4 regions of the Streptomyces sp. SP18BB07 genome follow, and region 2 is predicted to be linked to each of the others. Evidence: riboswitches for the same ligand, from Rfam matches in the RefSeq annotation. Region 2 holds a riboswitch; each other region holds the start of a gene.
What was found. A riboswitch is a leader RNA that binds a small molecule or an ion and turns the genes downstream of it on or off. The one in region 2 is predicted to bind cyclic di-AMP.

Region 1: it holds a riboswitch for cyclic di-AMP, as region 2 does, so the genes downstream of both, PUR53_RS07545 (C40 family peptidase) here and PUR53_RS30515 (C40 family peptidase) in region 2, are expected to answer to the same signal.
Region 3: it holds a riboswitch for cyclic di-AMP, as region 2 does, so the genes downstream of both, PUR53_RS28230 (M23 family metallopeptidase) here and PUR53_RS30515 (C40 family peptidase) in region 2, are expected to answer to the same signal.
Region 4: it holds a riboswitch for cyclic di-AMP, as region 2 does, so the genes downstream of both, PUR53_RS03960 (transglycosylase family protein) here and PUR53_RS30515 (C40 family peptidase) in region 2, are expected to answer to the same signal.

Annotation. Positions count from the first base shown of each region.
Region 1 is NZ_JAQYWT010000237.1:25,775-33,118, forward strand. It holds gene PUR53_RS07530 (response regulator transcription factor) at 1-803, shown strand, start outside; gene PUR53_RS07535 (C40 family peptidase) at 991-2,070, opposite strand; gene PUR53_RS07540 (hypothetical protein) at 2,543-2,896, shown strand; gene PUR53_RS07545 (C40 family peptidase) at 2,940-4,130, opposite strand; cyclic di-AMP (ydaO/yuaA leader) riboswitch at 4,140-4,297, opposite strand; gene pcrA (DNA helicase PcrA) at 4,552-7,062, shown strand; gene PUR53_RS07555 (M23 family metallopeptidase) at 7,168-7,344, opposite strand, start outside.
Region 2 is NZ_JAQYWT010000341.1:59,507-66,850, forward strand. It holds gene PUR53_RS30505 (ATP-dependent Clp protease proteolytic subunit) at 1-425, shown strand, start outside; gene PUR53_RS30510 (hypothetical protein) at 433-750, shown strand; cyclic di-AMP (ydaO/yuaA leader) riboswitch at 1,133-1,303, shown strand; gene PUR53_RS30515 (C40 family peptidase) at 1,307-1,780, shown strand; gene PUR53_RS30520 (DUF6328 family protein) at 1,858-2,406, shown strand; gene PUR53_RS30525 (ATP-binding protein) at 2,378-2,836, opposite strand; gene PUR53_RS30530 (helix-turn-helix domain-containing protein) at 3,084-3,944, shown strand; gene PUR53_RS30535 (DUF397 domain-containing protein) at 3,954-4,178, shown strand; gene PUR53_RS30540 (8-amino-7-oxononanoate synthase) at 4,236-5,366, opposite strand; gene bioB (biotin synthase BioB) at 5,564-6,814, shown strand; gene PUR53_RS30550 (adenosylmethionine--8-amino-7-oxononanoate transaminase) at 6,831-7,344, shown strand, end outside.
Region 3 is NZ_JAQYWT010000340.1:20,220-27,563, forward strand. It holds gene lhgO (L-2-hydroxyglutarate oxidase) at 1-805, shown strand, start outside; gene trmB (tRNA (guanosine(46)-N7)-methyltransferase TrmB) at 868-1,743, shown strand; gene PUR53_RS28220 (PrsW family intramembrane metalloprotease) at 1,821-3,158, shown strand; gene PUR53_RS28225 (aldo/keto reductase) at 3,253-4,197, opposite strand; gene PUR53_RS28230 (M23 family metallopeptidase) at 4,316-5,377, opposite strand; cyclic di-AMP (ydaO/yuaA leader) riboswitch at 5,388-5,549, opposite strand; gene PUR53_RS28235 (PP2C family protein-serine/threonine phosphatase) at 5,811-6,914, opposite strand; gene PUR53_RS28240 (GTP cyclohydrolase II) at 7,057-7,344, opposite strand, start outside.
Region 4 is NZ_JAQYWT010000215.1:96,201-103,544, forward strand. It holds gene PUR53_RS03950 (RNA-guided endonuclease InsQ/TnpB family protein) at 1-387, shown strand, start outside; gene PUR53_RS03955 (transglycosylase family protein) at 619-1,677, shown strand; cyclic di-AMP (ydaO/yuaA leader) riboswitch at 1,860-2,059, shown strand; gene PUR53_RS03960 (transglycosylase family protein) at 2,064-2,756, shown strand; gene eno (phosphopyruvate hydratase) at 3,126-4,406, shown strand; gene PUR53_RS03970 (FtsB family cell division protein) at 4,536-5,018, shown strand; gene PUR53_RS03975 (DUF501 domain-containing protein) at 5,076-5,606, shown strand; gene PUR53_RS03980 (Ppx/GppA phosphatase family protein) at 5,603-6,544, shown strand; gene PUR53_RS03985 (NAD(P)/FAD-dependent oxidoreductase) at 7,026-7,344, shown strand, end outside.

The DNA of each region.
Region 1 (7,344 bases), on a different contig from region 2:
CGGCCGAGGGTCTCCCCGGGGAGGCCGACCCGCAGGCCGCACCCGGCCAGGCACCCACGCCCGACGGCACCACTGCATCTGCCGCGCCTGCCGCGCCTGCCGCGCCTGCCGCACCTGCCCCACCCGGACCATCCGGGCCCGGGCGGCATGTCCGCGTGGTGCTGGTGGACGATCACCGGATGTTCCGTACGGGAGTCCAGGCCGAGATCGGGCAGACGGACCGCACGGGGGTGGAGGTGGTCGGGGAGGCCCCCGACGTCGATCAGGCGGTCTCGGTGATCACGAGTACGCGGCCCGAGGTGGTGCTCCTCGATGTGCACCTGCCCGGCGGCGGTGGTGTCGAAGTGCTGCGCCGGTGTTCGGCGTTGATGGCGGACGCCGAGCAGCCCGTCCGCTTCCTCGCGCTGTCCGTGTCGGACGCGGCGGAGGACGTGATCGGGGTGATCCGGGGCGGCGCGCGCGGCTATGTCACCAAGACGATCACCGGCTCGGATCTGGTCGACTCCATCTTCCGGGTGCAGGAGGGCGACGCGGTCTTCTCTCCCCGGCTGGCCGGCTTCGTCCTCGACGCCTTCGCCTCCACCGACGCCCCGCCCGTCGACGAGGACCTCGACCGTCTCACCCAGCGCGAGCGCGAGGTGCTGCGGCTCATCGCGCGCGGCTATGCGTACAAGGAGATCGCCAAGCAGCTCTACATCTCGGTGAAGACGGTGGAGTCCCATGTCTCCGCCGTCCTGCGGAAGTTGCAGCTCTCCAACCGCCACGAGTTGACGAGGTGGGCGACGGCACGCCGCCTGGTGTGAGGGGCGGAGGCTCCGGGGCCGCTCTGCCGGTCGTGCGGCTGCCGGTGACGTGGGCGAGCGCGGGTGGGCCAGGGGGAGCCGGGGCGGCCAGGGCCGTCGGGCACACCGGACGCGCCCGGCGTGCTTCCCGCACGGGTGGTGCAGCTCCCAGCCGCCGCGCTCGGGCCATCAGGCCTCGGGGCCCGGCTCAGGCCACCCGGGTTGCCCCCACGTAGGGCATCTCGTCCAGAGGTGCCACGCGTACCGGGGCCGAGGGGTTGGGGGCGTGGATCATCTGGCCGTTGCCGATGTAGATGCCCACGTGGCTGATGCCGGAGTAGAAGAAGACGAGGTCGCCCGGGCGGAGTTCGGAGCGGGCGACGCGGGGGCCGGCGTTGATCTGGGAGTAGGTGGTGCGGGGGAGGGAGACGCCGGCGGCGCGATAGGCGGCCAGGGTGAGGCCGGAGCAGTCGAAGGCGTTGGGGCCGGTGGCGCCCCAGACGTACGGGCTGCCGATCTTGGAGTAGGCGTAGGAGACCGCCGCGGCGGCGCGGGAGTTGGGGGCGTCGGCCGGGGCGGAGACGGGGGAGGCCGGGCCGGAGAGGCTGCGCTGGGCCCCGGTGGAGGAGCGCGAAGTGTGCCCTGTGCCGCCGCTACGGGTGTCGAGGCGGGTGCGGTCCTCGGTGGTGAGCCGGCCGAGCAGCTGACGGGCGTCGGTCAGTTTGGAGGTGACGGTTTTCTTGTGCCGCTTCAGCTCCGTCTGGCGGGTCTTGAGCGTGCCCAGTTCGACGCGGGCGGCGCCGCGCAGCCGTTCGATCTCCAGCAGTTGCTTCCGCACGCTCGCCACGTCCGCCGAGTGGCGGCTGCCGACGCGCTCGGCGAGGGCCGCGCCGTCCAGGTACTGGTCGGGATCGGCGGAGAGGGCGAGCTGCCAGGAGGGGGCGATTCCGCCGTCCCGGTACTGCGCCGCGGCCAGCGAACCGAGTTCGTCCCGGGCCGAGTTGAGCCGTTCGGTGCGGCGGGCGGCCTGATCGCGCAGCTCTTCCAGGTTCTCCTGCGCCTTGTCGGCCTTCTCCTTCGCACCGTTGTACTTCTCCGTGGCGACCTCGGCCTCTTGGTACAGCTTGGCCACCTTCGCCTTCACCTGCTCCGGTGTGAGCTGGGGATCGGCGTGCCCGGTGCCGTCGAAACCGGTCGCGGTCGCCGCGCCCGCGAGGGCGATCGTCGCGGCCGTGCGGGCCGTATGGCCGCCGATCGAGCGCTGTCTGGGCTTGCGGTGCGCTGCCACGTGGAGTCCACGTCCTCTCCGTACGACCGCCGTCCGCAGTACGAACATCGTCTGTCCGTACGGACCGCTTGGGGGGAGCGGTTACGCGTCCGGCGGCGGCCCGCACAGGGGGAGCGGGACGCCGCCGGACCTTTCTCGGCGGTGGTGGCCGACTGCCGCCCCTGGCCCGGGCGGCGGTGGGGAGCCGGTCACCTGAGGGAGGACGCTAAACCTGGCTGTGATGGCTCGGTAACGCGTTGTACGGAAGTGGCGCGCACCGATAACGAGGTGACCGTATGTGACCGAGATCCTGGTCTGGAGCCGACGACTTCACGCTGTGCGATGACCGATGCGGTGATTTCGGACCGGGTGGGGGAGGGGCGGTGCTATGGAGCGCATATATGCAAGATCATCGAGAAGTGCCGATCGCGGGTTCCCGCAGCGTCCGCCCCCGGTGCCCGACCGGCTGCGGACCCCTCATTAGGCTCCGCGCATGGACGTACTCATCCACATCCTCGTCGGCCTCCACATCATCGGCATCGCCTCCCTCCTGGGCGGATTCCTCACCCAGCTGAAGGCCATGGGCCAGGGCGCGGCCCGCTTCGTCCCCGCCATGCTGCACGGCGCGCTCACCATGCTCGTCACCGGCGTCCTCCTCGTCGGCCTCAACCAGGCCGACGACCAGCCCGTCAACAACATCAAGATCGGCATCAAGCTCGCCCTGCTGATCGTGATCCTCGGCCTGGTCTACGTGAAGCGCGACGAGGAGACGGTGGAGAAGCCGCTCTTCGCCCTGGTGGGCGCGCTGACCACCGCGAACGTCTTCATCGCGGTGCTCTGGACCTGAGGCGAGCCGCTGCGCCGAGCCCGTCGGACGGGCCCGGCGGGGGTCACGCCGGTCGTACCACGCTGTGGATCGAGGACTCGCCGTCGTAGAAGACCGACTCCTCGCGGACGTATGTGCCTGGCTTGGGGGCGTGGATCATCATGCCGTTGCCGATGTAGAGGCCGACGTGGCCGATGTTGTCGTAGAAGAAGACGAGGTCACCCGGCTTGGCGTCGGCGAGGGGGACGGTGGTGCCCGCCTCGACCTGGTCGTAGGTGGTGCGCGGGAGGTCGACGCCGGCGGCCTTCCAGGCGGCCTGGGTGAGGCCGGAGCAGTCGTAGGAGCCGGGGCCGGTGGCACCCCAGACGTACGGCTTGCCGATCTGCGCTCGGGCGAAGGCCAGGGCCTTGGTGGCCTTCGCCGCGTAGGTGGAGTCCTCGACCGGGGCGGTGGTCCCGGTGGTGCCCGGCGACGTCTCCGTGCCGCCGGCGGTCCCTCCCGGGGCCTCCTGGGTCTCCTGGGCGGTCGGGGTCTCCTGGCTCGCCTGCGCCGCCTGCTGCCGCGCGAGCTCCTCCGCCTTGCGGTCGGCCTCCTCCTGCTCGCGCTGTTCGATCGCGGCGAGCCGGGCCTTCTCCTGGGCGGTGAGGGTGGAGAGCAGTTCGCGGGCCTCGGCGAGCTTCGCCTGGACCTTGGCCTTGCTGGTCTTGAGGGCGTTCTGCGACTCGGTGAGCTTTTCGAGGCTGTCGCTCGCCGTCCGGCGCTGCTCCGCCGCGTCGGCCTGCTCGGTGACGTACGCGTCGACGGCTACCTTCTGACGGTCCGTCAACCGGTCCATCAGCTGGTTCTGGTCGAAGTAGTCCTGCGGGTTGTCCGCCAGGAGCAGCGAGGCCTGGTCGGGAGCGGCTGCGCCGGTGCGGTACTGGGCCGCCGCGAACGAACCCAGTTCCTCCCGCGCCTCGTTGAGCTTCTCCGTGCGCTGGGCGACGTCGTCGAGGAGGGTGTCGACCTTCTTCTTCTGCTTGGTCGTCCGCTCCTTGGCCGCGTTGTAGTTCTCGGTCGCCGACCCGGCCTGGCGGTAGAGGTCGTCGACCTTCTTCTCGACCTCCTCCAGGCTCGGCCTGTCGTCGGCGGAGGGCGCGGCGGTGGCCGTCTGGGAGAGCAGGGCCACGGAGGTCAGGGCGGCCGTGGCGAGAGCGGGGGTGCGTATGCCCGCGCGCGTCCGGCCGGTCGGACGCGGCTTGCGGTGCGGCGCCATGGTGCGGCGTCTCCTTCCGTTGTCCGCCTACCGAGTTAGCTGTCGGGTTCGGGCGCAAGCTTCGGAAGGTTTGCCCTACGACCCTTGCCGCGAGCGGCGGTCGGGTCGATTCACCCCAGAGGTCGGTGGGTCCCCGGTTCCGGCGCCGGGAGAGGCGTACCGGACTCGGCGGAGGCCGTGCGGCCCGGCGACGTTCGCCGGTTGTGTCGTACGACCTAAAGAAGAAGCTAGCCAACTCGTGTGGCCCGTGTGAAGGTTGATGTTCGATATGCCCGATACGTTTTCGTGACCTTAGCCTCTTCCGCGCGACAGGCGGTACGCTCGATCGCTCACCGTCGTGAGGTGGACGCGGTGGGTGGTGGGTGTGGACTTCCCGGGGCGGCCCCTCGCTGTCAGTGGGGGCGCCTAGACTCGGAGAGCGATGAGCAGCCTCTTTGACGACAGCTTCCTGGCGGACCTCCAGGCCCCCCGCGGCCACGCGGAGGAGCCCCCGCCGCCGCCCGAGGACGATCACGTGCCGGAGCCGCTTCCGGACGATCTGTTCGGCGGGAAGTTCGACGTGCCACCGGACCGGGACGAGTACTACAGAGGCGGCGCCCCCCGCCCGGCCATCGACGCGGCGGCCCTCCTGGACGGGCTGAACGAGAACCAGCGCGCGGCCGTGGTGCACGCCGGATCCCCCCTGCTCATCGTCGCCGGCGCGGGCTCCGGCAAGACCCGGGTGCTCACCCACCGCATCGCCCACCTGCTCGGCGAGCGGCAGGTCCACCCGGGGCAGATCCTCGCGATCACCTTCACCAACAAGGCCGCCGGTGAGATGAAGGAGCGCGTCGAGCAGCTCGTCGGCCCGCGCGCGAACGCGATGTGGGTCATGACCTTCCACAGCGCGTGCGTCCGGATCCTGCGCCGCGAGTCGAAGAAGCTCGGCTTCACGTCCTCGTTCTCGATCTACGACGCCGCCGACAGCAAGCGGCTGATGGCGCTCGTCTGCCGTGATCTGGACCTCGACCCGAAGCGCTTCCCGCCCAAGTCCTTCAGCGCCAAGATCTCGAACCTGAAGAACGAGCTGATCGACGAGGAGGACTTCGCCGCCCAGGCCGCCGACGGCTTCGAGAAGACCCTCGCGCAGGCCTACGCGCTCTACCAGTCCCGCCTCCGCGAGGCGAACGCGCTGGACTTCGACGACCTGATCATGACGACGGTCAATCTGCTGCGCGCTTTCCCGGACGTCGCCGAGCACTACCGCCGTCGCTTCCGCCATGTCCTCGTCGATGAGTACCAGGACACCAACCACGCCCAGTACGCCCTGGTCAGAGAGTTGGTCGGCACCTCCGAGCACCCGGTCGACGTCCCGCCCAACGAGTGGGACGTCCCCCCGGCCGAGCTCTGCGTCGTGGGTGACGCGGACCAGTCGATCTACGCCTTCCGCGGTGCGACCATCCGCAACATCCTCCAGTTCGAGGAGGACTACCCGGACGCGACCACGATCCTGCTGGAGCAGAACTACCGCTCCACGCAGACCATCCTGAGCGCGGCCAACGCGGTCATCGAGCGCAACGAGTCCCGCCGCCCGAAGAACCTGTGGACCAACGCCGGCGCGGGCGCCCAGATCACCGGCTATGTCGCCGACACCGAGCACGACGAGGCCCAGTTCGTCGCCGACGAGATAGACCGCCTGACGGACGCGGGCGACGCGAAGGCCGGCGACGTCGCCGTCTTCTACCGGACGAATGCCCAGTCCCGCGTCTTCGAAGAGGTGTTCATCCGCGTCGGCCTGCCCTACAAGGTCGTCGGCGGCGTCCGCTTCTACGAGCGCAAGGAGGTCAGGGACGTCCTCGCGTATCTGCGGGTCCTGGCCAACCCGGAGGACTCCGTCCCGCTGCGCCGTATCCTCAACGTGCCCAAGCGCGGCATCGGCGACCGTGCCGAGGCGATGATCGACGCCCTCTCCCAGCGCGAGAAGATCAGTTTCCCGCAGGCGCTGAAGAGGGTGGACGAGGCGTACGGCATGGCGGCCCGGTCGACCAACGCGGTCAAGCGGTTCAACACGCTGATGGAGGACCTGCGGACCGTCGTCGAGTCCGGCGCCGGACCGGCCACCGTTCTGGAAGCCGTCCTCGAACGCACGGGCTATCTGGCCGAGTTGCAGGCCTCTACCGACCCCCAGGACGAGACGCGTATCGAGAACCTCCAGGAACTCGCCGCGGTCGCCCTGGAGTTCGAGCAGGAGGCCGGGGCCGGAGAGGGCGAGGCCGAGGCGGCGGGTACGACCTCGGCCGGGCTCTCCGACTTCCTGGAGCGGGTGGCGCTGGTCGCCGACTCCGACCAGATCCCCGACGAGGAGGAGGACGGCTCGGGCGTCATCACGCTCATGACCCTCCACACCGCCAAGGGCCTGGAGTTCCCGGTGGTCTTCCTCACCGGCATGGAGGACGGCGTCTTCCCGCACATGCGCGCCCTCGGCCAGACCAAGGAGCTGGAGGAGGAGCGCCGCCTCGCGTACGTCGGCATCACCCGCGCACGCGAACGGCTCTACCTCACCCGGTCCACCCTCCGCAGCGCCTGGGGCCAGCCCTCGTACAACCCGCCGTCCCGGTTCCTGGAGGAGATCCCGGCCTCCCATCTGCAGTGGAAGCGCACGGGCGCCTCCGCGCCGGTGTCCTCGGGGCCGGCGGCCGGAATCGCGGCGTCGCTGTCGTCCTCCCGCTCCCGTTCCTCGGCCCGCGGCGCGTCCGGTTTCGCGACCCGCCGCGGCGACGAGAAGCCGGTGGTCTCCCTCGCCGTGGGCGACCGTGTCACCCACGACCAGTTCGGCCTCGGCACGGTCGTCGGCGTCGGGGGCTCCGGAGCGAACGCGGAGGCGACGATCGACTTCGGCGACACCAAGCCGAAGCGCCTGCTACTGCGATACGCGCCGGTGGAGAAGCTGTAGCGGCCGGCCCCGCGCCGCGCACACGACGCGGGCCCCTGCTCGGCAGGGGCCCGGTTCTCGTGTCTGTGTGCTGCGCCCGCCGGGGGCGCCCGCGAGAGGTGACTGTTACGTCGGGTCCAGTCCGTGGCTGCGTAGCCACGGGAGCGGGTCGATGGCGGAGCCGCCCACCGGGTGGACCTCGAAGTGCAGGTGCGGGCCGGTCGAGTTGCCCGAGTTGCCCGAGTAGGCGATGGTGTCGCCGGCCTTGACGGTCGTACCGGAGGCGACCTTGTACGTGGAGAG
Region 2 (7,344 bases):
ACTCGCCCGGCGGCTCGTTCAGCGCGATGACGGCCCTCTACGACACCATCCGCTTCGTCACCTGCGACGTGGAGACCGTCTGTCTGGGACAGGCGGGTTCGGCCGCCGCGGCGCTGCTCGCGGCGGGCACGCCGGGGAAGCGGTTCATGCTGCCGGGCGCGCGGGTGCTGATCCACCAGCCGGCGGTGGCCGACCGGATCGAGGGGCAGGCCAGCGATCTGGCCATCCAGGCCGAGGAGCTGACGCGCAACCGCCGGAGGCTGGAGGAGATGCTCGTCCGGCACACCGGCCAGAGCCCGGAGCGGATCAGCGCGGACATCGAGCGGGACACGTTCCTCGACGCGGAGGCGGCGGTCGAGTACGGCCTGGCCGATCGGGTGATTCCGGGCCGCAGGACCTCGGGCACGCTCCCCGGCGCGAGGTGAGCCGCGGATGCTCCCACCCGAACTCCCGCCGTTGCCCGCGCTCACCCGCGCCGAGGCCGAGCTGATCGACCGTTACCTGGATGTGGTCGATCTGCTCGGCCGGATCAATCCGGCCCGGCCGGGTGACACATATCGCGGGTTGCGCGCGGCGCAGGCGCTCGTCGCCAAGGCGGCCGCCCTGCGCGATGCGCTCGAACTGATGCACAGGCGCGGGGAGAACGAAGTCCACGCCCCGACGCTCGCGCGCGCCCTTCGGGTCCTGGACGGCGAGCGACGGGCGGGCCGGGTGGCGCTGCCGCCGGAGCCGGAGGACTCACCCGCCTGAACGCGCCTGAACCGATCCCGGGTCGCTCGCCGTACTACTGACGGGGCGTCCGGTCCAGGTTTCGTGCCGTCCGGACGGCCTACTGCGATCGACCCATCGGCCCATACGTCGTGAGGACCTGTGAAGTTGCGCAACATGCCTGGTACCGGGCCGGAATATGTCATTCCGGTGCTGGTGCGGACCTCCTCGACCGGCTGGACACAACCGCTGAAAATGGTCTGTCCACCCGAACGGGCGAGTGGTGAGTAAGACCACAAATCCCCGGTTCCGTTGGGATTTTCGGACTTCTGTGCGCCAAGATCCCTTCCTGACGACAAGCCCCCGCCACAGCGGCGGGGCGATCCGGGTGGACGCCGAGTCCTGCCGCCGCCCGGATGACCGGTCGACAGAAGTGCATCGGCAGGAGTGGAGGACCCAAGCACGACGGGTCGCCGGAACGGTCACGCCATGACCGCGCCGAGCAGCCCTTGGGGTGAAGCCGCGTCAGCGGCCGGGCAACTTCGCCAGCCCGAATCCGACAGGTCATCCTTCACAGGCGGCTGACGAAGGGTTGCGCATGACTGCGCTGAATCGTGTCCCGTCGCTGTTGACCCGGGCCGGCACGGCCTCGGCTCTGACCATCGCCGCTGTCAGCGGCAGCATCGTGGTCCCGGGCGCCGCATCCGGCGCCGAGGCCGCCACGGTGGCGTCGAAGGCACTCAAGGTCGCGGCTTCCAAGAAGGGCTCCCCTTACAAGTACGGCGCCGTGGGCCCGAGCAGGTTCGACTGCTCAGGGCTGACGCTCTACTCGTTCAAGAAGGCGGGCAAGAAGCTGCCCCGTACTGCTCAGCAGCAGTACAACAAGACGAAGCACATCTCCGCGAGCAGCCGCAAGCTCGGAGACCTCGTCTTCTTCCACTCGGGCTCGAACGTCTACCACGTCGGTATCTACGCGGGGAAGGGAAAGATCTGGCACTCGCCGAAGACGGGTGACGTCGTCCGGCTGCAGAAGCTGTGGACGAAGAACGTCTGGTACGGCCGGGTCCGCTGACCCACCGTCGGGGGCGGCGGAGCTCTCCGCCGCCCCCGACGGGCGTGCGACCGGCGGTTTTGGATACCCGTTCGACCATGGCCGACGAACGCACCCGTCCCGCACGCAACGAGACCCCCCTCGAACGCGCCGACCGCAATTTCTCCGAACTGCTCCAGGAGTTGCGCGTCACCCAGACCGGGGTGCAGATCCTCTTCGCGTTCCTGTTGACGTTGGCCTTCACCCCGCGCTTCCCGGACCTGGACTCCTTCCAGCGCGCCACCTACGTCGTCACCCTGCTGCTCGCGGTCCTCGCGGCGACGCTCTTCACCGCCCCGGCCGCCCTGCACCGCTCGCTCTTCCAGCAGAACGCCAAGCCCCTCATCGTCCAGGTGTCGTCCCGGCTGGCCACCGCGGGCCTGATCGTGCTGATGCCGGCCTTCACCGGCTCCGTCCTGCTCGTCGTGGACGTGACGCTCGGCCGGAAGGCCGGGATGGCCGCCGGGGCCGGCACCTTCCTCGTCTGCCTGCTCCTGTGGGCCGCGCTCCCGAAACTGGTGGTCCGCTTCTCCGACCACGCCGACTCGTCGGCACGGTCGGCCACGGACGAGGGCCCCGTCAGGGTTCCTGCGGACCGCCCGCGCTGACCGGCCGCACCGGGACCGTCCACGGCAGTTCGATCGCCACCGTTTTTCCGCCCTCCCGTGTGGGTCTGACGCTGAGCCTGCCGCCGCACTCGGCGGTCAGCCAGCGGATGATGACCATGCCCCGGCCGTTGTCCTGCTGGACGGCGGCCGGCAGCCGTTTCGGGAAGCGTGGATGGCTGTCGGTGACGCCGATGCGCAGGCGCTCGTCCCGGTCGAGGGCGAGGTCCACGGTGAAGGTGGGCGACTGACCGAGGGTGTGCTGGACGGCGTTGGTGGCGAGTTCGGACACGATCAGGCGCACGGTGTCGGCGACGTCGGTGTCGCCCGGCAGGCCCCATTCGGCGAGCACGCCGGCGACGTAGTTCCGGGCCGTGGACACCGAGGCGGGATCGCTCGGCAGAGTGACGGATGCTTCCAGGTGATCTGCCATGGCGAGGCGTCCCTTTCCCACGGGACCGGTGTCCGACAGGGAGCGGATGGTTCGACTACGGTCCCGGACTGGTGCTTCGCGCCAGACTGCCACTACCTGGGCTGTCACGGGTGGCGATCCACCAAGATATGCATATATCTGTCGCTCGAAGCGGTGAACTATCCGACGGCCGACCGTATTTGGGTGAGGGTTTCGTCCATCCTCTGTCGTCACCCCGACTTCGCGCGCCGGGCGGAAGGAGAATCCCATGCAGTACGGTCCGGCGGTGCGCCGCCGCAAGCTCGGTGCCGAGTTGCGTGTCCTGCGCACCCGTTCCGCGCTCACCAGTATCGAGGCGGCCCATCGGGTGGGCTGGCACCAGTCCAAGGTGAGCCGGATCGAGACGGGCGCCAGCGGCGTGAAGCCCGCGGACGTGCGCAAGCTGCTGGACGCGTACGGGGTCGCCGACACCGAGTTACGGGAGCTGCTTTTGGCGCTCGCGGGCTCCGAGGACGGTGGCGGGCGGCACAACTGGTGGCACGCCTACCGGGGCGTACTGCCGCCGACGTACCGGGACTTCATCAGCCTGGAGTCGCAGGCCGGGGGGATGCGGACGCTGGAGACCTCGGTGGTGCCGGGTCTGCTGCAGATCCCCGAGTACGCGCGGGCGGTGACCCGGGCCGCGGTGGAGGGGCTGGAAGACGACAAACTCGACGCGCTCGTGGAAGTGCGGCTGGCGCGGCAGGAGGTGCTGCGCGGGAACCCGCCGCTGAAGCTGAGTGCCGTGCTCGACGAGGGCGTTCTGCGACGTGAGGTGGGCGGTCCCGAGATCATGGCCCGGCAGCTGGGCCGGCTGGTCGAGGCGGCCCGGCTTCCCCAGGTGCGACTGCAGGTGCTGCCGTTCACTGCCGGGGCGCACATCGGCGTCACGGGCCCTTTCGTAATTTTCTCATTTAGGAGCACTTCCGATCTGGACGTGGTTGTTCTCGACCACTTGACGAGTAGCCTCTACCTCGAACGGAAAGAAGACCTCAAGGCGTATGTCGAGGCCTTCAACGCCCTTCAGATCCACGCCCTTTCGCCCGAGGACTCGTTGGATTACATCGCCGGGCTAGCCGCCGGCGCGTAAGGAGGCACCATGTCCGCACTGCCTCGGAACGTACCCACCAGTACCGCACTACGCGGAGTGCGATGGCTGCGCAGCAGTCGCAGCACGGGAATGAACAACTGCGTGGAGACGGCCCGTCCCGCGTCCGGCCGCTGGGCCGGTCTGGTGGCCGTACGCGATTCGAAGAACACGGCGGGGCCCGCCCTGCTGTTCGACCCCGACGCCTGGGAGGGATTCATCACCACGCTGCGGTGACCACCACCGACGGCGTTCGCACTTCCGCTTACGGCGACGCACGGCCCTGACGCCGACTCACGGTCGCGTATCGCCGATGATCCCCACAGCCCGGTCGATCTGCCCCCGTGTGAGATCCGCGCGGGCGGTCAGCCTCAGCCGGGACACGCCGTCCGGCACGGACGGGGGGCGGAAACAGCCGACGGCGAGACCCGCCGCACGGCAGTCGGCCGCCCACCTCACCGCCTGATCCGGCGACGGCGCCCGTACGGAGACCACGGCGGCGTCGGGCCGCACCGCTTCATGGCCCGACGCCGTCAGCCGTGTGTGCAGTTCCCGCGCCACCTCACGGGCGCGTGCGGCGCGCTCCGGCTCACGGCGCAGCAGCCGGAGCGCGGCGAGCGCCGCGCCGGTCGCCGCCGGGGCGAGGCCCGTGTCGAAGATGAACGTCCGGGCCGCGTTGACCAGGTGGTCGATGACCTTGGCCGGGCCGAGCACGGCACCCCCCTGGCTGCCCAGCGACTTCGACAGCGTGACCGTCACGACGACGTCGGGGTCGCCCGCGAGCCCCGCCGCGTGGGGCGCGCCCCGGCCGCCGTCGCCGAGGACCCCGAGCCCGTGCGCGTCGTCCACCACGAGCCCGGCGCCGAACTCGCGGCAGGCGGCCGCGAGGGAGGCCAGCGGGGCGGCGTCGCCGTCCACCGAGAACACCGTGTCGGAGACGGCTACAGCGGGCACCCCGCCGCCCGCGGCCAACGCCTTGCGGACCGCCTCCGGGTCGGCGTGCGCCACGACCTGGGTGGTGCCCCGAGCCAGACGGCAGCCGTCGATGAGGGAGGCGTGGTTGCCCGCGTCCGAGACGATCAGGGAGCCGTGCGGGGCGAGCGCGGTGACGGCGGCGAGGTTGGCCGCGTAGCCGGAGGAGAAGACGAGGGCGGCCTCGAAGCCGCAGAAGTCGGCGAGTTCCCGCTCCAGTTCGGCGTGGAGTTCGGTGGTGCCGGTGACGAGCCGGGAGCCGGTGGCGCCGCCGCCCCATCGGCGCGCGGCCTCGGCGGCGCCCTCGGTGATCTCGGGGTGCCGGGCCAGACCCAGGTAGTCGTTGCTCGCTAGGTCGAGGAGCGGGGAGTCGGCGGGCCGGGGGCGCAGGGTCCGTACCAGCCCGGCCCGGCGGCGCGCGGAGGCCTGCTCGTCGATCCAGCCGAACGCCATGGGTCCTCCGGGGTGGTGTGGGCAGCCCGCGGCGCCGCGCCGTCCTGGACGGCACGGCGAGGGCTTTTGTAGGCAGTGCACAGACACTAACGGCCGGACCAGCCGCCCACGATGTGGCAATACCCACACGTCGATCGCACTCTGTTGTCCGAACCATCCTTGGCCGGGAGCGGTCCCGTAGGACAGGATCGGCTCTCATGGACCTGCTGAACACGCTGGTGGACAAGGGGCTCCGGCGCGAGCCGCTGAGCCGTGCCGAGGCGCTCGCCGTCCTCGGCACCTCCGACGACGAGCTGTTGGACGTGGTGGCCGCGGCCGGGAAGGTGCGCCGGCACTGGTTCGGGCGCCGGGTGAAACTGAACTATCTGGTCAACCTCAAGTCCGGCCTCTGCCCCGAGGACTGCTCCTACTGCTCCCAGCGGCTCGGCTCGACCGCCGGCATCCTCAAGTACACCTGGCTCAAGCCCCACGAGGCGTCGGAGGCCGCCGCGGCCGGGCTCGCCGGGGGCGCCAAGCGGGTCTGTCTGGTGGCCTCCGGGCGCGGTCCGACCGACCGGGACGTCGAGCGGGTCTCGGACACCATCAAGGCAATCAAGGACGAGAACGAGGGCGTGGAGGTGTGCGCCTGCCTCGGTCTGCTCTCCGACGGCCAGGCGGAGCGACTGCGCGAGGCCGGCGCGGACGCCTACAACCACAACCTGAACACGTCCGAGGCGACGTACGGCGAGATCACGACGACGCACACGTACGCCGACCGGGTGGACACGGTCAACAAGGCGCATGCGGCCGGTCTGTCCGCCTGCTCGGGTCTGATCGCGGGCATGGGCGAGAGCGACGAGGACCTCGTCGACGTCGTCTTCTCGCTGCGCGAACTGGACCCTGACTCCGTTCCGGTGAACTTCCTCATCCCCTTCGAGGGCACCCCGCTGGCCAAGGAGTGGAACCTCACCCCGCAGCGCTGTCTGCGGATCCTGGCGATGGTGCGGTTCGTCTGCCCGGACGCCGAGGTGCGGATCGCGGGCGGCCGGGAGGTCCATCTGCGCACGATGCAGCCGCTCGCCCTGCACCTGGCCAACTCGATCTTCCTCGGCGACTACCTCACCAGTGAGGGTCAGGCGGGCAAGGCCGACCTGGAGATGATCGCGGACGCCGGGTTCGAGGTCGAGGGCGCCGACCAGGTGACGCTCCCGGAGCACCGGGCGACCGTGACCGCCGGTGGGGGCTGCGGGTCCGGGGAGAGCGCGGGGTGCGGATCGCACGCGGGGGGCGGCTGCGGGTCGCACGAGAGCGAAGGCGCGGGCGCGGGTTGTGGGTCGCACGCGGGGGGTGGGGTGTGCGGTTCCGCCGCACCGGCCCCGGCCGCCGCGACTCCGACCGGCGAGGCCCGTACGGATCTGGTGGCCGTACGCCGCCGGGGCGCCGGTACCGACCTCGCGCCCAATGCCTGAGCTGAACGGTCCGGGCGTGCCCGAACTGAGCGTGCCCGAGCTGGTGGAGCTCGACCGGCGGCATGTATGGCATCCGTACGGGCCCATGCCGGGCCGGCAGGAACCGCTCGTCGTGGAGTCGGCGAGCGGGGTCCGGCTGAAGCTCGCCGACGGTTCGGGCGAGCTGGTCGACGGCATGTCGTCGTGGTGGTCGGCGATCCACGGCTACAACCACCCCGTCCTGAACGAGACGGCGCGCGAGCAGCTCGGCCGGATGAGCCACGTCATGTTCGGCGGGCTCACCCATGAGCCCGCCGTGCGGCTGGCGAAGCACCTTGTCGACATGTCGCCCGAGGGTCTGGAGCATGTGTTCCTCGCCGACTCGGGATCGGTGTCCGTCGAGGTCGCGGTCAAGATGTGCCTGCAGTACTGGCGTTCGCTGGGCCGCCCCGGCAAGCAGCGCCTGCTGACCTGGCGCGGCGGCTACCACGGCGACACCTGGCAGCCGATGTCGGTGTGCGACCCCGAGGGCGGGATGCACGAGCTGTGGC
Region 3 (7,344 bases), on a different contig from region 2:
GGAGGTGCGCGGGCTCGCGGCCATACATGTCGGCACCACCGGGATCTGCGACTTCGTGGGCGTCGCCCGGCAGCTCGCCCGCGCGTCCGGCGCCGAGATCCGGTACGGCGCCGAGGTCGAGCGGATCGACCGGCGGGCGTCGCTGGGGGTCGCCGTGCGGGTGCGGGGCGGTGACGTCGTACGGGGGCGGGTGCTGGTGAACTGCGCCGGGCTGCACTGCGACGAGGTGGCCCGGATGACCGGGGACGAGCCCGGGATGCGGATCGTGCCGTTCCGGGGGGAGTACTACGAGCTGGCGCGGCCCGAGCTGGTCCGTGGACTCGTGTATCCGGTGCCCGACCCGGCGTTCCCGTTTCTCGGGGTGCATCTGACCCGGGGGATCGACGGGGGCGTCCACATCGGGCCCAACGCCGTACCCGCGCTGGCCCGCGAGGGGTACGGGTGGGGGACGGTACGACCCCGGGAGCTGGGGGCGACGCTGGCGTGGCCCGGGTCCTGGCGGATAGCGCGGCGGCACTGGCGGTACGGGGCCGGAGAGCTTCGGCGGTCCGTGTCCAAGAAGGCGTTCACCGGGGCGGTGCGGCGGCTGTTGCCCGGAGTCTCGGAGGGGGATCTCGTACCGGCCGCGGCCGGGGTGCGGGCCCAGGCCGTACTCCGGGACGGGACGCTGGTGGACGACTTCCTGATCAGGGAGGGAGCGCGGGCGGTTCACGTACTGAACGCGCCTTCACCTGCGGCTACGGCTTCGCTGCCGATCGGGCGTGAGGTGGGGAGGCGAGCGCTGACGGCGTTGGCCGGGACGTGAGTGCGTTCGGGGTGCACGGGCGTGGGAGGCGCTTCGGTCGAGGGTCGTAAAATTGGGGCACTGTGGCTGACTCCGTCGAATCTCCCGAACCCCGCACCCCCGGTGCCTCCCTGCGGCCTACCCGGCCCAAGGGGGAGCCTCGGTTTCCCGATGGGCCCAAGGCGGATCCCGCCGGGTCGCACTTCGAGCGGCGGATCCGGAGTTTCCAGCCGCGGCGGAGCCGGGTGACGGCCGGGCAGGCGGACGCGCTGCAGCGGCTGTGGCCCAAGTGGGGGCTCGACATCGACGGGCGGGCGCTGGACCTCGTCGAGCTGTTCGGGAACGACCGGCCCGTCGTGCTGGAGATCGGCTTCGGGATGGGCGAGGCGACCGCGCAGATGGCCGCCGCCGACCCCGAGACCAATGTCCTCGCCGTGGATGTGCACACCCCGGGCCAGGGCAACCTGCTGAACCTCGCGGACCAGAGCGGTCTGTCCAACGTCCGGGTCGCCAACGGCGACGCGATCATCCTGCTGCGGGAGATGCTCCCGCCCGACTCCCTGGACGGGCTGCGCGTCTACTTCCCCGACCCCTGGCCCAAGAAGCGGCACCACAAGCGGCGGCTCATCCAACCGGAATTCCTCAGCCTCGTCGCGTCCCGGCTCAGGCCGGGGGCCATCGTGCACTGCGCGACGGACTGGGAGCCGTACGCAGAGCAGATGCTGGACGTGCTCACCGCGCACCCCGACTTCGAGAACACCCGGGCCGACGGCGGGTTCTCGCCACGTCCCGTCTTCCGGCCGCTGACCCGTTTCGAGGGGCAGGGACTGGACAAGGGTCATGTGGTGAACGATCTGCTCTTCCGCCGCGTACAGCAGCGTGAGCAGGAGCGGAACCCGAAGCGGAAGCAGGAGCAGAAGCAGAAGCCGCAGTCCGAACTGCCCCCCACAGGCGCCTGACGACTTGCCTTCACCGCCCGGCGGGGCGTACCACGCGCCGTCGCGGGCGGCGCCCGTCCCTCGTTAGGGTCAATGCAATGGCCACCAGTTCCCCCTACCCGACGCACCCCAGCGGCCCCACCGGTGGGTATGTGTTCAGGCCCACGCGCTGGTGGCAGCGGAAGGGCGTCAGATACGGGGCGCTGATAGGGCTGCTCGCGGTCTCCGGGCTCGTCATCCTCGCGCTCGTCCGGGAACAGACCGGCACGGAGGGCTTTCTCGTCGGGCTGGGGCTCGCGGTGCTGCCCGTGCCGCTGCTCATGGCGGCGTTCCGGTGGCTGGACCGGGTGGAGCCCGGGCCCTGGCGGAACCAGGTGTTCGCGTTCGCCTGGGGGGCGTGTGCGGCGGCGCTGATAGCCATCGTGGCGAACAGCTTCGCGACGCGGTGGATAGCGACGGCCACGGCCGATCCCTCGCACGCCGACACCCTGGGTGCCACCGTCATAGCTCCCGTGGTCGAGGAGACCGCCAAGGCCGCCGCCGTCCTACTCGTGTTCCTGTTCAGGAGACGGGACTTCACCGGGGTCGTGGACGGGGTGGTGATCGCGGGCTTCACCGCGACGGGCTTCGCCTTCACCGAGAACATCCTGTACCTGGGGACCGCCTTCGGGACGGACCAGCTCAGCGGGGGGAGCGGCCTCGCGTCGGTCACCGCGGCCACGTTCTTCGTCCGGGTGATCATGTCGCCGTTCGCGCATCCCCTGTTCACCGTGTTGACGGGGATCGGGTTCGGGGTGGCGGCGTTCTCCGCGGAGTGGCAGCGCGGGCGGCGGGTGCTGGTGCCCGTGGGTGGGTTACTGCTCGCCATGGGGATGCACTCGGTCTGGAACGGGTCGGCGACGTTCGGGGAGTACGGGTTCTTCGCGGTGTACGCGGCGTTCATGGTGCCGGCGTTCGGATTGCTGACGTGGTGGGTGATCTGGGCTCGGCAGCGGGAGTTGCGGACCGTGCGGGAGGGGTTGCCGGCGTACGCGGCGGCGGGGTGGCTCACGCCGGTCGAGCCGTATGTCCTGGGGTCGATGCGGGGTCGGCGGGTGGCGCGGGAGTACGCGGCGCACCACTTCGGGAAGGCGGGGGCCCGTTCGATCGCGGAGTACGAGGTGTACGCGACGAAGCTGGCCTTCCATCGGTATCGGGGGTTGCGGGGGCGGGCGGGGAGTGACTTCGCGCTGCGGGAGCGGGAGTTGCTGTTCGAGCTGTGGCGTAGGCGGGAGTTGGCTCGGCCGGCCATGGCGTATGCGGGGCGGGAGGTCGGGGCGAAGTACGGCTACGGGGGCGGGTCCGGGTACGGGTCTGGGGCGTTCGGGGCGGCCTACTTGCAGCCCGTGAGCTATGGGGTGGCGTCGTATCCCGCGTACAACCCCTATCGGTACTAGCGCTTCGCGTGTCGGCGGGGGCGGGCGGGCGAGCGAGCGTCCGTGGGGCCCCTTCGCATTCACTCGCTCCGCGCCCGGTGCGGGTTCGTACGGCCTACGACGAGGCCTCGGTCAGGTGGGTCAGTTCCTCGGGGGTGAGGGTGAGGTCGGCTACGGCAAGGAGCGCGGGGAGTTGGTCCAGGGAGCGGGCTGAGGCGATCGGGGCCGCGACGGTCGGCTGGGCTGCCAGCCAGGCGAGGGCGACGGTGGCGTGGGCGGCGCCGCGGGACTCGGCGATGTCGTCGAGGGCGGCGAGGACACGGGGGCCGGCCGGGGTGTCGAGGTAGGCGCCGGCTCCCTCGGCCCGGGGGCTGTCGACCGTCGTGCCGGGGCGGTACTTGCCCGTGAGGAAGCCCTTGGCGAGGGCGAAGTACGGGACGGCGGAGAGGCCGGAGTCGGCGGCGACGGCCTGGAGCGGGCCCTCGTAGGTGTCCCGGGAGACCAGGTTGTAGTGGGGCTGGAGCGCCACGTAGCGCGCCAGGCCCTCGGCGGCCGCGAAGTCCAGGGAGGCCCGCAGGCGTTCCGGGGTGATGTTGGAGGCGGCTGTCGCGCGGACCTTGCCGGCCTTCACCAGGTCGTCGAGGGCGGTGACGATCTCCTCGACGGGGACCTCGGGCTTGTCGAAGTGGGTGTAGTAGAGGTCGATGTGGTCCGTACCGAGGCGGGCCAGGGACGCGTCGGCGGCGGCCTTGATGTTGGCCGCCGTCAGGCCCTGGTACTCGGGGTGCTGGCTCACCTTGGTCGCGATGACCACGTCGTCGCGGTTGCCCCGGGACCTGACCCACTTGCCGATGATCCGCTCGGACTCGCCGCCCTCGTTGCCCTCGACCCAGGACGAGTACGAGTCCGCCGTGTCGATGAAGTTGCCGCCGGCCGCCGTGTAGGCGTCGAGGACGGCGTAGGACTGTGCCTCGTCCGCCGTCCAGCCGAAGACGTTGCCGCCGAGGGCGAGCGGGAAGACCTCGATGTCGGACGTGCCGAGCCTGCGAAGAGAAGTCATGTCCGACGTCAACCAGCGGACCGGAGGCCCGCATTCCCCATCGACACCGAGGCAGGACGAACGCCGCGTGGGCCCGGGGGCTCACGCGGCGTCGCGGTGCAGTGCGGGTGGCGGCGGGCTACGGGGTCAGGCCCTTGCTGCGGAGCCAGGCCGCCGGGTCGATGCCGCTGCTGGAGCCGCCGGGGTGGACCTCCATGTGGAGGTGGGCGCCCGTGACGTTGCCGGTGGCGCCGACGCGGCCGATGACATCGCCGGTGGCGACCTTCTGGCCGACGCTGACGCCGATGGAGGACTGGTGGGCGTACCAGATCTCGGTGCCGTCATCGAGGGTGAGGACGGTCTTGTAGCCGTAGGAGCCCTCGTAGCCGGCCTGCGTGATGGTGCCGCTGTGGACGGCCTTGATGAGGGTGCCGGTGGGGGCCGCGAAGTCGAGGCCGGTGTGGTAGCCGGAGGACCAGTACGGGCCGGCCTGACCGAAGGTGGAGGTGAGGGTGTACGAGGAGGTGGGGAGGGCGAACTGCTTGGCCAGGGCGGCGAGGCGTTCGGCTTCCTTCTTCTCCGCGGCCTCCTCCTCCGCCTTCTTCTTGGCGGCGGCCTCCTTGGCCTCGGCTTCCTTCTTCTCCTGGGCGGCCTGCTCGGCGGCCTTGTCCGCGGCGGCGGTCTGCGCGGCCTCGGCGGCGGCCTTGTCGAAGGCGTCCTGCTGGGACTCGGCCTGCGCCATGATGCGGGCGCGCAGCGCCTCGCCGGCGTCCGCGGTGCCCTGTTCGGTCTCGGCGGCGGTCAGACCGGCGCTGCTGAGCGGGGTCCTGGAGGCCTCGGGCTCCGGCTCGTCGGCCTCGTCCTCGAAGACCGAGCCGACGTTCGGCATGTCGGGCATGGATATGGAGACCGGGGCCTTGCCGGACTGCGCGCTGGCCATCCCGGCACCGCTGACGGCGGCTATGACACCGACGCCGAGCACCGTGGAGCTACGGGCAAGTCCGTTACGGGCGAGTACGCCGCTCTTCTTGGCGACGCGGTGCCGACCGCGAACGGGGCGCAGGGTGTCCTCGCTGGGGTTCCACTCCTGCCAGGGGCCCTCGTCGTCGCTGTTGTAGCTGCCGTAGCCGAACGTCTGGCTCTCGCCGTCGCGTTGGGTCGGCACGAACGGGGCTTCGGTCGCGGACCGGTTCGACGCCACGTAGGCGTACTCCTTCCTTCCTTCTCGCCTACCGGGTTAGCTGACGGGTTCGGAGCAGGAAGGTCTCCTACGCGCGTAAACCGGTCGTGCGTACTGCCACGGCGGTTTCCGTGCGATTCACCCCAGGGTGGTGGTTCCCCGGTTCCCTTGCGGGATTCGACGCGTGAGCACGGAGCCGTCTCTTGTGACGGCTGGGACGACCGCGCTGCGTTATCGAACGTTAATAGACGCGAGTACTCCATTCCAAGCTGTTCCGAATGATCGTTCCGGCTTTCGCGCTGGACTTTACGGGTCATGAGGGGGTGAAAACGGGCGAGTTGACCTTGACTGGTGAGTAACAGTCGGGCTGATGCGACGTCAGTTCCTATACAGAGGACGGTGGGACGAACACGCTCGGTGACATCGGCCGTCTGCCCGCGATGACACCGGCGTCTCAGGGGCGGCGGACGGCCAGGAGTGCCATGTCGTCCGTGGTGCGGTCGCCCGTGTGCCGGCGCACCTCCTCCGCGAGGGTCGTCAGCAGGGCGCGCGGGGCGGTGAAGGTACGGCCGGAGAGGCGCGCGGCCGGGTCGTAGAAGACGCCGTGCGCGTCCCGCGCCTCGGAGAGGCCGTCGGTGTAGAAGAGCAGCGTGGCTCCGGCCGGGAACCCGGTCTCCTCCGCGCGGTCGGGCCAGGTGCCCAGGTCGTCCATGCCGAGCGGCAGCGCGGGCCGCTGGGCGTCCAGGGTGCACAGCGTGCCGTCGGCGTGCAGCAGCAGGGGCGAGGGGTGGCCCCGGTTGACGATCCGGGCGCGGCCCGCGCCGTGCGGGAACTCCGCGAGCACGGCCGTCACGAACCCCTCGTACTCCACCGCCGCGTCCCGGCGCGCGGCCTCCCGCCGCGTTCCCTCCCTGGCCAGCGCCCGTTCCAGCCGCTGCGCCACCGCTTCGAGTGTCGCCTCCTGTTCGGCCGCCTCCCGGAACGCCCCGATCAGCACCGCCACCGCCGACACCGCCCCGAGCCCCTTGCCGCGCACGTCGCCCACGATCAGCCGTACGCCGTGGGGCGAGTCCTGCACCGCGTACAGATCGCCGCCGATCGACGCCCCGGCCTGCGCGGCCTCGTACCGCGCGGCGATCTCCAGCCCGCCGATCCGCTCCTGCGGCACGGGCAGCACGGCCCGCTGCGCCGCCTCGGCGATCTCCCGCGCGGTGGCGAGCCGGGCGTCGCTGCGGCGGACGAGGCGGTTGATGAGGACGGCCAGCACGGCGACGGTGGCCACCGTGGCGATCTCGGTGAGCGCGTCCACCTGGCCCGCGTCGTCGTAGTGGAGGCGTACGGCGGTGATGCCGGCCACCGACCCGACGCCGACGACCACCGTGCCGAACAGGGTGAAGAGCGGGGCCGTCACCAAGGGCGCGGCGGTGAAGAAGGGGACCGCGGTGAACTCGCGCGGGGTGAAGTGGTCGTAGAAGAGGCCGACGGCGATCAGCAGCACGGGAAGGAGGCGGGCGAGCGTACGGGCGTACGAGAACCGCCGCCCACCCGGCTCCCGCATGACCTCCGCGCCCTCTCGCTGCCCCACGGATACAGGGTTTCCGGGGGTGGGCGGCGGGGCTAGTCGGCGGGGCCGAGTGGGCTAGGGAACCGAATGACGGAGGAGGTGCGGCTGGGGGTTCAGGCGGGGTTCAGGTGGGGGTTCAGCCCGCCGAGAGACCCGTCAGTCCCGTCGCCCCCGTCAGCTCGTGCAGGGGGAGGGTGTGCTGGGTCTGGAGGACCTTGGCGCGGAGGTAGCGGACGTTGTGGGCGGTGGTGAAGACGCCCGTGGGGACGCGGTCGCGGACGCGCACACCGAGGTCGCGCAGCTGCTGGGCCTTGTCGGGGTTGTTGGAGAGCAGGTCGAGCTCGTCGATGCCGAGGGCGCCCAGCATCTGGGCCGCCGCCGTGTAGTCCCGGGCGTCCTCCGGCAGGCCGAGCGCCGCGTTCGC
Region 4 (7,344 bases), on a different contig from region 2:
ATCAGTAAGGAGATCGTGTCCGTCGCCCAACGCACTGGTCGCGGCATCGCTGTCGAAGCACTCGGCGGCATTCGCGAGCGGGTACGGCCACGAGGCGACCAGCGGGACAGGCTCTCCTCCTGGCCTTTCCACCAGCTCGGGCAGCATCTCGCATACAAGGCCCGCCGGGCCGGGGTGCCATTCCTGGAGGTGGATGCGGCCTACACATCGCAGCGTTGTCCGCGCTGCGGCCACACCGAGCGGGCCAACCGGCCCGACCGGGATCACTTCCGTTGTCGTCGGTGCGGCCTCGCTGGGCCTGCCGATGTCGTCGCCGGGGTCAACGTGCGCAACCGCGCACGCTCGGCGTGGGCATTCGTCACCATGCCCGTCCCGTCACCGGCGTAGCCGACAGCGGGAGATGCGACCCGTGACCGTCCTGTCGTAGGGGGCAGTCGGGAGCGCGACGCGGTGTGAACTGTCATGCGGCAGCCTGATGGTTCACGGCCGAGATGATGACGTGATCTGTGCTGCATCGACTTGTTATAAACGATCGTCTACGACTACGTTCACACGTCAGTGCGAAGGGGTCATTACATCCTTCACACCGGTCACTGCTGTCGTGTGAAAGGCAACCGCATGCTCTCCGGGAACGGTCGTCACCGTCGCCCCCGTCAGGCACCCGCCCTCCTCGTCGCGGCCGGAGTGACAGGCTCGGCCATCGCGATCCCCCTGCTCGGCGCCACCGGCGCGAGCGCGGCCAGCGGAACCACCTGGGACCAGGTGGCGGAGTGCGAGAGCGGTGGCTCCTGGAGCGCGGACACCGGGAACGGGCGCTACGGCGGCCTCCAGCTCACCCAGGCGAACTGGGAGAAGTACGGCGGCCTCGACTACGCCACGACCGCCGACCAGGCCAGCCGTTCGCAGCAGATAGCCGTCGCCGAGAAGGTGCTCGCCGACCAGGGCGTCGGCGTCTGGTCCACCTGCGGCCTGCTCCACAACCTCGGCGGTGACTCCGGTTCCGCCGACGTGGACACGGGCGTCGCGGACGACTCGACGAAGGCGGGCAGTTCATCCGGCTCGTCAGACTCGTCCAGCTCATCCGATTCATCCGGTTCGTCGGATTCCTCCACTTCGACCGGCGGGGCCGACTCGGCCAAGTCCGGCGACTCGGGCGACTCCGGCGCGCCCGGCGACTCGACCTCCGATGTCTTCGACGGGTCCACCAAAGCCAAGACCGGCTCGGGGTCCGATGCCGACTCGGGCGACTCGAGTGACTCGGACGGGTCCGCGAGCCCCGAGGCCACGAAGTCACCCAAGTCGGACAATTCATCGCAGAGCGACGACTCTTCGGACGGCGAGAGCGAGACCGGCACCGGTCGTCACCGCGGCGCCAGCGCCGACGAGAGCGCCGCCGCGGGCACGGAGGCCGACGCGGACGCGGCCGACGACTCCCGCGCCGACTCCACCCCCTCCGGCCGTCACGCCTCCCGTGGCGGCGACGCGGCGCGCGAGGGTGTGGACGGCGCCTACACCGTCCGCGCGGGCGACAGTCTGACGCGGATCGCGAACTCGCTCGACCTGGACGGCGGGTGGCGCACGCTCTACTCCGAGAACGAGGGCACGGTCGGAACTGACCCGGACCTTATCCTTCCCGGTCAGACCCTCGAAGTCGGTGCCGAAACGGGCGAAAAGTAGCGACAGTTCGGGTCACTGTTCGCCCCTGAATGCCCGTTTTGATCTAGGTGGGAGATGAATCACAGACCCCCTGATCGTCTTTGAAATCCGGGCAATCACGTGTTTACGGTCGTGACCGCTCGCCACAGCGGGCCCCTGCGGTCGGTACGCCGAATCCTGCCAACGGCCGCAAGGAACAGTCGTCGCGTCAAGCGCCGTAGGCAGGAGCGGGGGACCCAAGGTAAGTGCCGGGTCCGGTGGTTGCGGCCCTTCGGGGGCGCACGTCCGGAACCGGCTCGGGGTGAAGCCGCGCGAAGTGAGCCGAGAGGCGCACGAGCGCGGCCGGGCAACTCAACCGGCCCGAACCCGACAGCTCACCTCGCAGGCGTCGGTGAGGGGATCTCTCCATGCTGTTTTCCAGCAAGGGCAAGCACCGTCGTCCGTCCAAGGCCGCTCGCGCCATCGCCGTCGCCGGTGTCACCGGCGCCGCGGCGGTCGCCGCTCCGCTGATGGCCGCCGGCAGCGCCTCCGCCGCCACCGCCTCCGAGTGGGACGCCGTCGCCCAGTGCGAGTCCGGCGGCAACTGGTCCATCAACACCGGCAACGGCTACTACGGCGGTCTGCAGTTCTCGGCTTCCACCTGGGCCGGGTACGGCGGCACGAAGTACGCCTCCACCGCCGACCAGGCCACCAAGGCGCAGCAGATCGAGATCGCCGAGAAGGTCCTCGCGGGCCAGGGCAAGGGTGCCTGGCCGGTCTGCGGCAAGGGCCTGTCCGGCGCCGCGTACAACGGCGCCGCCGCCTCCTCCGGCTCCTCGAACTCCGGCTCCTCGCAGCAGAGCACGCAGGAGAGCACCAAGAAGAGCACCGAGGACACCCGCGCCTCCCGCTCCTCCGAGCGCGCCACCGTCGAGACCCCGACCGGCAAGAAGGTCAAGAAGGGCGACGGCGAGTACAAGGTCGTCACCGGCGACACCCTCAGCGCCATCGCCGCGAAGAAGAACGTCAAGGGTGGCTGGGAGAAGCTCTTCGAGCTGAACAAGGACATCATCGACGACGCCGACTTCATCTACCCGGGTCAGCAGCTCCACCTGAGCTGACCCGTCACAGCCGTGGGGACGGGTCAGGCTGGGCCGAAGAATCCGGCCGCTCCCCAGCTGAACCACAGCCCGCTCACATCCGTGTCCTCCATAGTGAAGACCCCGTGAGGGCCGTCCCCCCGTCCCCACGGGCTCCCCGCCCCGGTGCGCATTCCCCCGTACGCACCGGGGCGGGGCTTTTTCATGCCCGCCCCTTCCTTCTGTTCACTTTCCGGCCCACCCCCCTTTGTTCCGAGCTGGAACAATAGGTACGGTCTCTCTGTCCACGGGACGGTCGGTCGGCTGCCGACGAGCCCGGGGCGGTTAGGCTCTAGTCGCAAGGCCCGCGGGCCCCGCACTTCCGCGTCACATCCCATGAAGGAGATGCTCGTGCCGTCCATCGACGTCGTCGTAGCCCGGGAAATCCTCGACTCGCGAGGCAACCCCACCGTCGAGGTCGAGGTCGGCCTCGACGACGGCAGCACGGGTCGTGCCGCCGTTCCGTCCGGCGCCTCCACCGGTGCCTTCGAGGCCATCGAGCTCCGTGACGGCGACCCCAACCGCTACCTCGGCAAGGGCGTCGAGAAGGCCGTCCTCGCCGTGATCGAGCAGATCGGCCCGGAGCTCGTCGGCTACGACGCCACCGAGCAGCGCCTGATCGACCAGGCGATGTTCGACCTGGACGCCACCGACAACAAGGGCTCGCTCGGCGCCAACGCCATCCTCGGCGTCTCCCTCGCCGTCGCCCACGCCGCCTCCGAGGCCAGCGACCTGCCGCTCTTCCGCTACCTGGGCGGCCCGAACGCGCACCTGCTGCCCGTTCCGATGATGAACATCCTGAACGGCGGCTCGCACGCCGACTCCAACGTGGACATCCAGGAGTTCATGATCGCCCCCATCGGCGCGGAGTCCTTCTCCGAGGCGCTGCGCTGGGGTGCCGAGGTCTACCACACCCTCAAGAAGGTGCTGAAGACCAAGGGCCTGTCCACCGGCCTCGGCGACGAGGGCGGCTTCGCCCCGAACCTGGAGTCCAACCGCGCCGCCCTCGACCTCATCCTCGAGGCCATCAAGGAGGCCGGTTACACCCCCGGCGAGCAGATCGCCCTCGCGCTGGACGTCGCCGCCTCCGAGTTCTACAAGGACGGCGTCTACACCTTCGAGGGCAAGGAGCGCTCCGCCGCCGAGATGACGGAGTACTACGCCGACCTCGTCGCGTCGTACCCGCTCGTCTCCATCGAGGACCCGCTGTTCGAGGACGACTGGGCCGGCTGGAAGACCATCACCGAGAAGCTGGGCGACAAGGTCCAGATCGTCGGCGACGACCTCTTCGTCACCAACCCCGAGCGTCTCGCCCGCGGCATCGAGGAGGGCTCCGCCAACGCCCTGCTCGTCAAGGTGAACCAGATCGGTTCGCTGACCGAGACCCTGGACGCCGTCGAGCTGGCCCAGCGCAACGGCTTCAAGTGCATGATGTCCCACCGCTCCGGCGAGACCGAGGACGTCACCATCGCCGACCTCGCCGTCGCCGTGAACTGCGGTCAGATCAAGACCGGCGCCCCGGCCCGCTCGGACCGCGTCGCCAAGTACAACCAGCTGCTGCGCATCGAGGAGATCCTCGACGACGCCGCGGTCTACGCCGGCCGCAGCGCGTTCCCGCGCTTCAAGGGCTGAGCCGCCGGCTGACCCGTTGAGGGTCAAGCCCGAGCCAGTCGTACGTACGTCCCCGTACCGGTCCCGTACCGTGTGCGGGGACGTACGCGCATGCGCGGGAGAAGGCAGCAGCGGAAGGGGACGCGGGACATGGCCGTGAAGGACCGGGACCGGGACCGTTTCTCCACCGCGACCCGGCTGAAGGTGCTCGGTGAGCAGACGGCCGCCCGGGTCTACCGTTCCCAGGCCAAGCGCCAGGTCCGCCGCTCCCGGCTGACCGGCCGGGCGGCGCTGCTCGCCCTCGTCCTCTGCTCGATGATCGTGGCGCTCGCCTATCCCATAAGGCAGTACGTCTCCCAGCGCGCCGAGATCGCCGACATGCAGCGGCAGCGCGAGGAGGCGCGCGAGCGCGTCGAGGAGTTGCGCGACCTCAAGGCGCGCTGGCAGGACGACGCGTACGCAGAGCAGCGCATCCGAGAGCGGCTGCACTATGTGATGCCGGGCGAGACCGGTTACACGATGATCGACCCGGACGCGGCGAAGCAGTCCCGTACGACGCAGGGGGCGGCCGACCGCCCCTGGTACACCAATGTCTGGGACGGGGTCGACAAGGCCGACGCCGCCGACAGCTGAACGGCCACCTTCGTGACCGTCAACCGATGAGCCACACCGAGGACTTGAGTAGCAGGTATGCAGATCCCTCCGCCGCCCACCCCGCGCACCGAGCCCACCGACGCCGACGTCGAGGCCTTCCAGCAGCAGCTCGGCCGTCCGCCGCGCGGCCTGCGCGCCATCGCGCACCGCTGCCCCTGCGGACAGCCGGACGTCGTCGAGACGGCGCCGCGCCTGCCGGACGGGACACCCTTCCCCACGACGTACTACCTGACGTGCCCGCGCGCGGCCTCCGCGATCGGCACGCTGGAGGCGAACGGCGTGATGAAGGAGATGACGGAGCGCCTGGCGACCGACCCCGAACTGGCCGCCGCCTACCGGGCCGCGCACGAGGACTACATCGCCCGCCGCGACGAGATCGAGGTCCTGGAGGGCTTCCCCAGCGCGGGCGGCATGCCGGACCGGGTGAAGTGCCTGCACGTCCTCGTCGGCCACTCGCTGGCCGCCGGTCCCGGCGTCAACCCGCTGGGCGACGAGGCCATCGCGATGCTCCCCGAGTGGTGGGCCAAGGGCCCGTGCGTCACGCTGCCCGAGGGGGACGACCAGTGACCCGGGTCGCCGCCGTCGACTGCGGTACGAACTCCATCCGGCTCCTCGTCGCCGACGCGGACCCGGCCACCGGTGAACTCGTCGAGCTGGACCGGCGGATGATCATCGTCCGGCTAGGCCAGGGCGTCGACCGCACGGGACGGCTGGCCCCCGAGGCGCTGGAGCGGACCTTCGCGGCCTGCCGCGAGTACGCGGCCGTCATCAAGGAGCTGGGCGCCGAGCGGGTCCGTTTCGTCGCCACCTCCGCCTCCCGGGACGCCGAGAACCGGGACGAGTTCGTGCGCGGGGTGTTCGACATCCTGGGCGTCGAGCCCGAGGTGATCTCCGGCGACGCGGAGGCCGAGTTCTCCTTCACCGGCGCGACCAGGGAACTGACGGGCCGTACCGATCTCACCAGGCCGTACCTGGTCGTGGACATCGGCGGCGGCTCCACCGAGTTCGTCGTCGGCGACGACCATGTGCGCGGCGCCCGCTCCGTGGACATCGGCTGCGTACGGCTGACCGAGCGGCACCTCGTCCGGGACGGGGCGGTCGTCGACCCGCCCGGGCCGGAGCAGATCGCCGCGATCCGCGCCGACATCGAGGCGGCCCTCGACCTCGCCGAGCGGGACGTGCCGCTGCGCGAGGCGCACACCCTGGTCGGGCTGGCCGGTTCGGTCACCACCCTGTCCGCGATCGCCCAGGACCTGCCCGCGTACGACTCGGTGGCCATCCACCACTCCCGGATCCCCTACGACCGGGTCCGGGAGATCACCGAGTGGCTGCTGCGGTCCACGCACGCCGAGCGGGAGGCCGTCCCCTCCATGCATCCCGGGCGGGTGGACGTGATCGCGGCGGGGGCCCTCGTCCTGCTGTCGATCATGGAGCGGATCGGGGCGACGGAGGTCGTGGTGAGCGAACACGACATTCTGGACGGCATCGCCTGGTCCGTGGCGTAGCTCGCGGGCGGCCGCCGGGGTCCTCCCGGCGGTCGGCGGGCGCCTGTGAGGGAGTGTTTACTACTCGCCGGTAGCCTCGCTTGAGCTGTTCGGATAACGTATGAGCGCGTCCGACGGGTGCTCCGATGCCCCTCGTCGACCCGGCGCCGAGAAAGTTCGTGAAGTTCTTCACAAGAGAATCGCCCCTGTTGAGCGATGTTTTGAGGCTCCGCAGAGCGTTCCGGGGCTCCAGGGGGTCAACAGGGCGTCCCCGAGCGGGTTTCGCGGGGGTCTCGTCCGTGTGAAACCGAAGGGTGGTCCAGAGCCCTCGGGAGACCGGAACGGCAGTTCACGCGGCCTTGACAACGGTCAAACCCCCCGGCCGGTCCCCTGGTGGACCGGGGGCCCGGCGAAAGGGGCCGCGCAGTGTAGCAGAGGGGGTGGGGAAGCTTGTGAAGGGGCGCACGAGCGACCCCCGTATGGCGGGTACATACTCGATGGCATGAGCACCACGGAGCGTCCCAGGATCCTCGTAGTAGGCGGTGGGTACGTAGGCCTGTACGCAGCTCGGCGCATCCTCAAGAAGATGCGCTACGGCGAGGCGACCGTCACGGTCGTCGACCCCCGGTCGTACATGACCTACCAGCCCTTCCTCCCCGAAGCCGCCGCCGGCAGCATCTCCCCCCGGCACGTCGTCGTCCCGCTGCGACGCGTGCTGCCGAAGGCGGAGGTCCTCACCGGTCGGGTCACCACCATCGACCAGGACCGCAAGGTCGCCACCGTCGCGCCGCTGGTCGGCGAGGCGTACGAGCTGCCCTTCG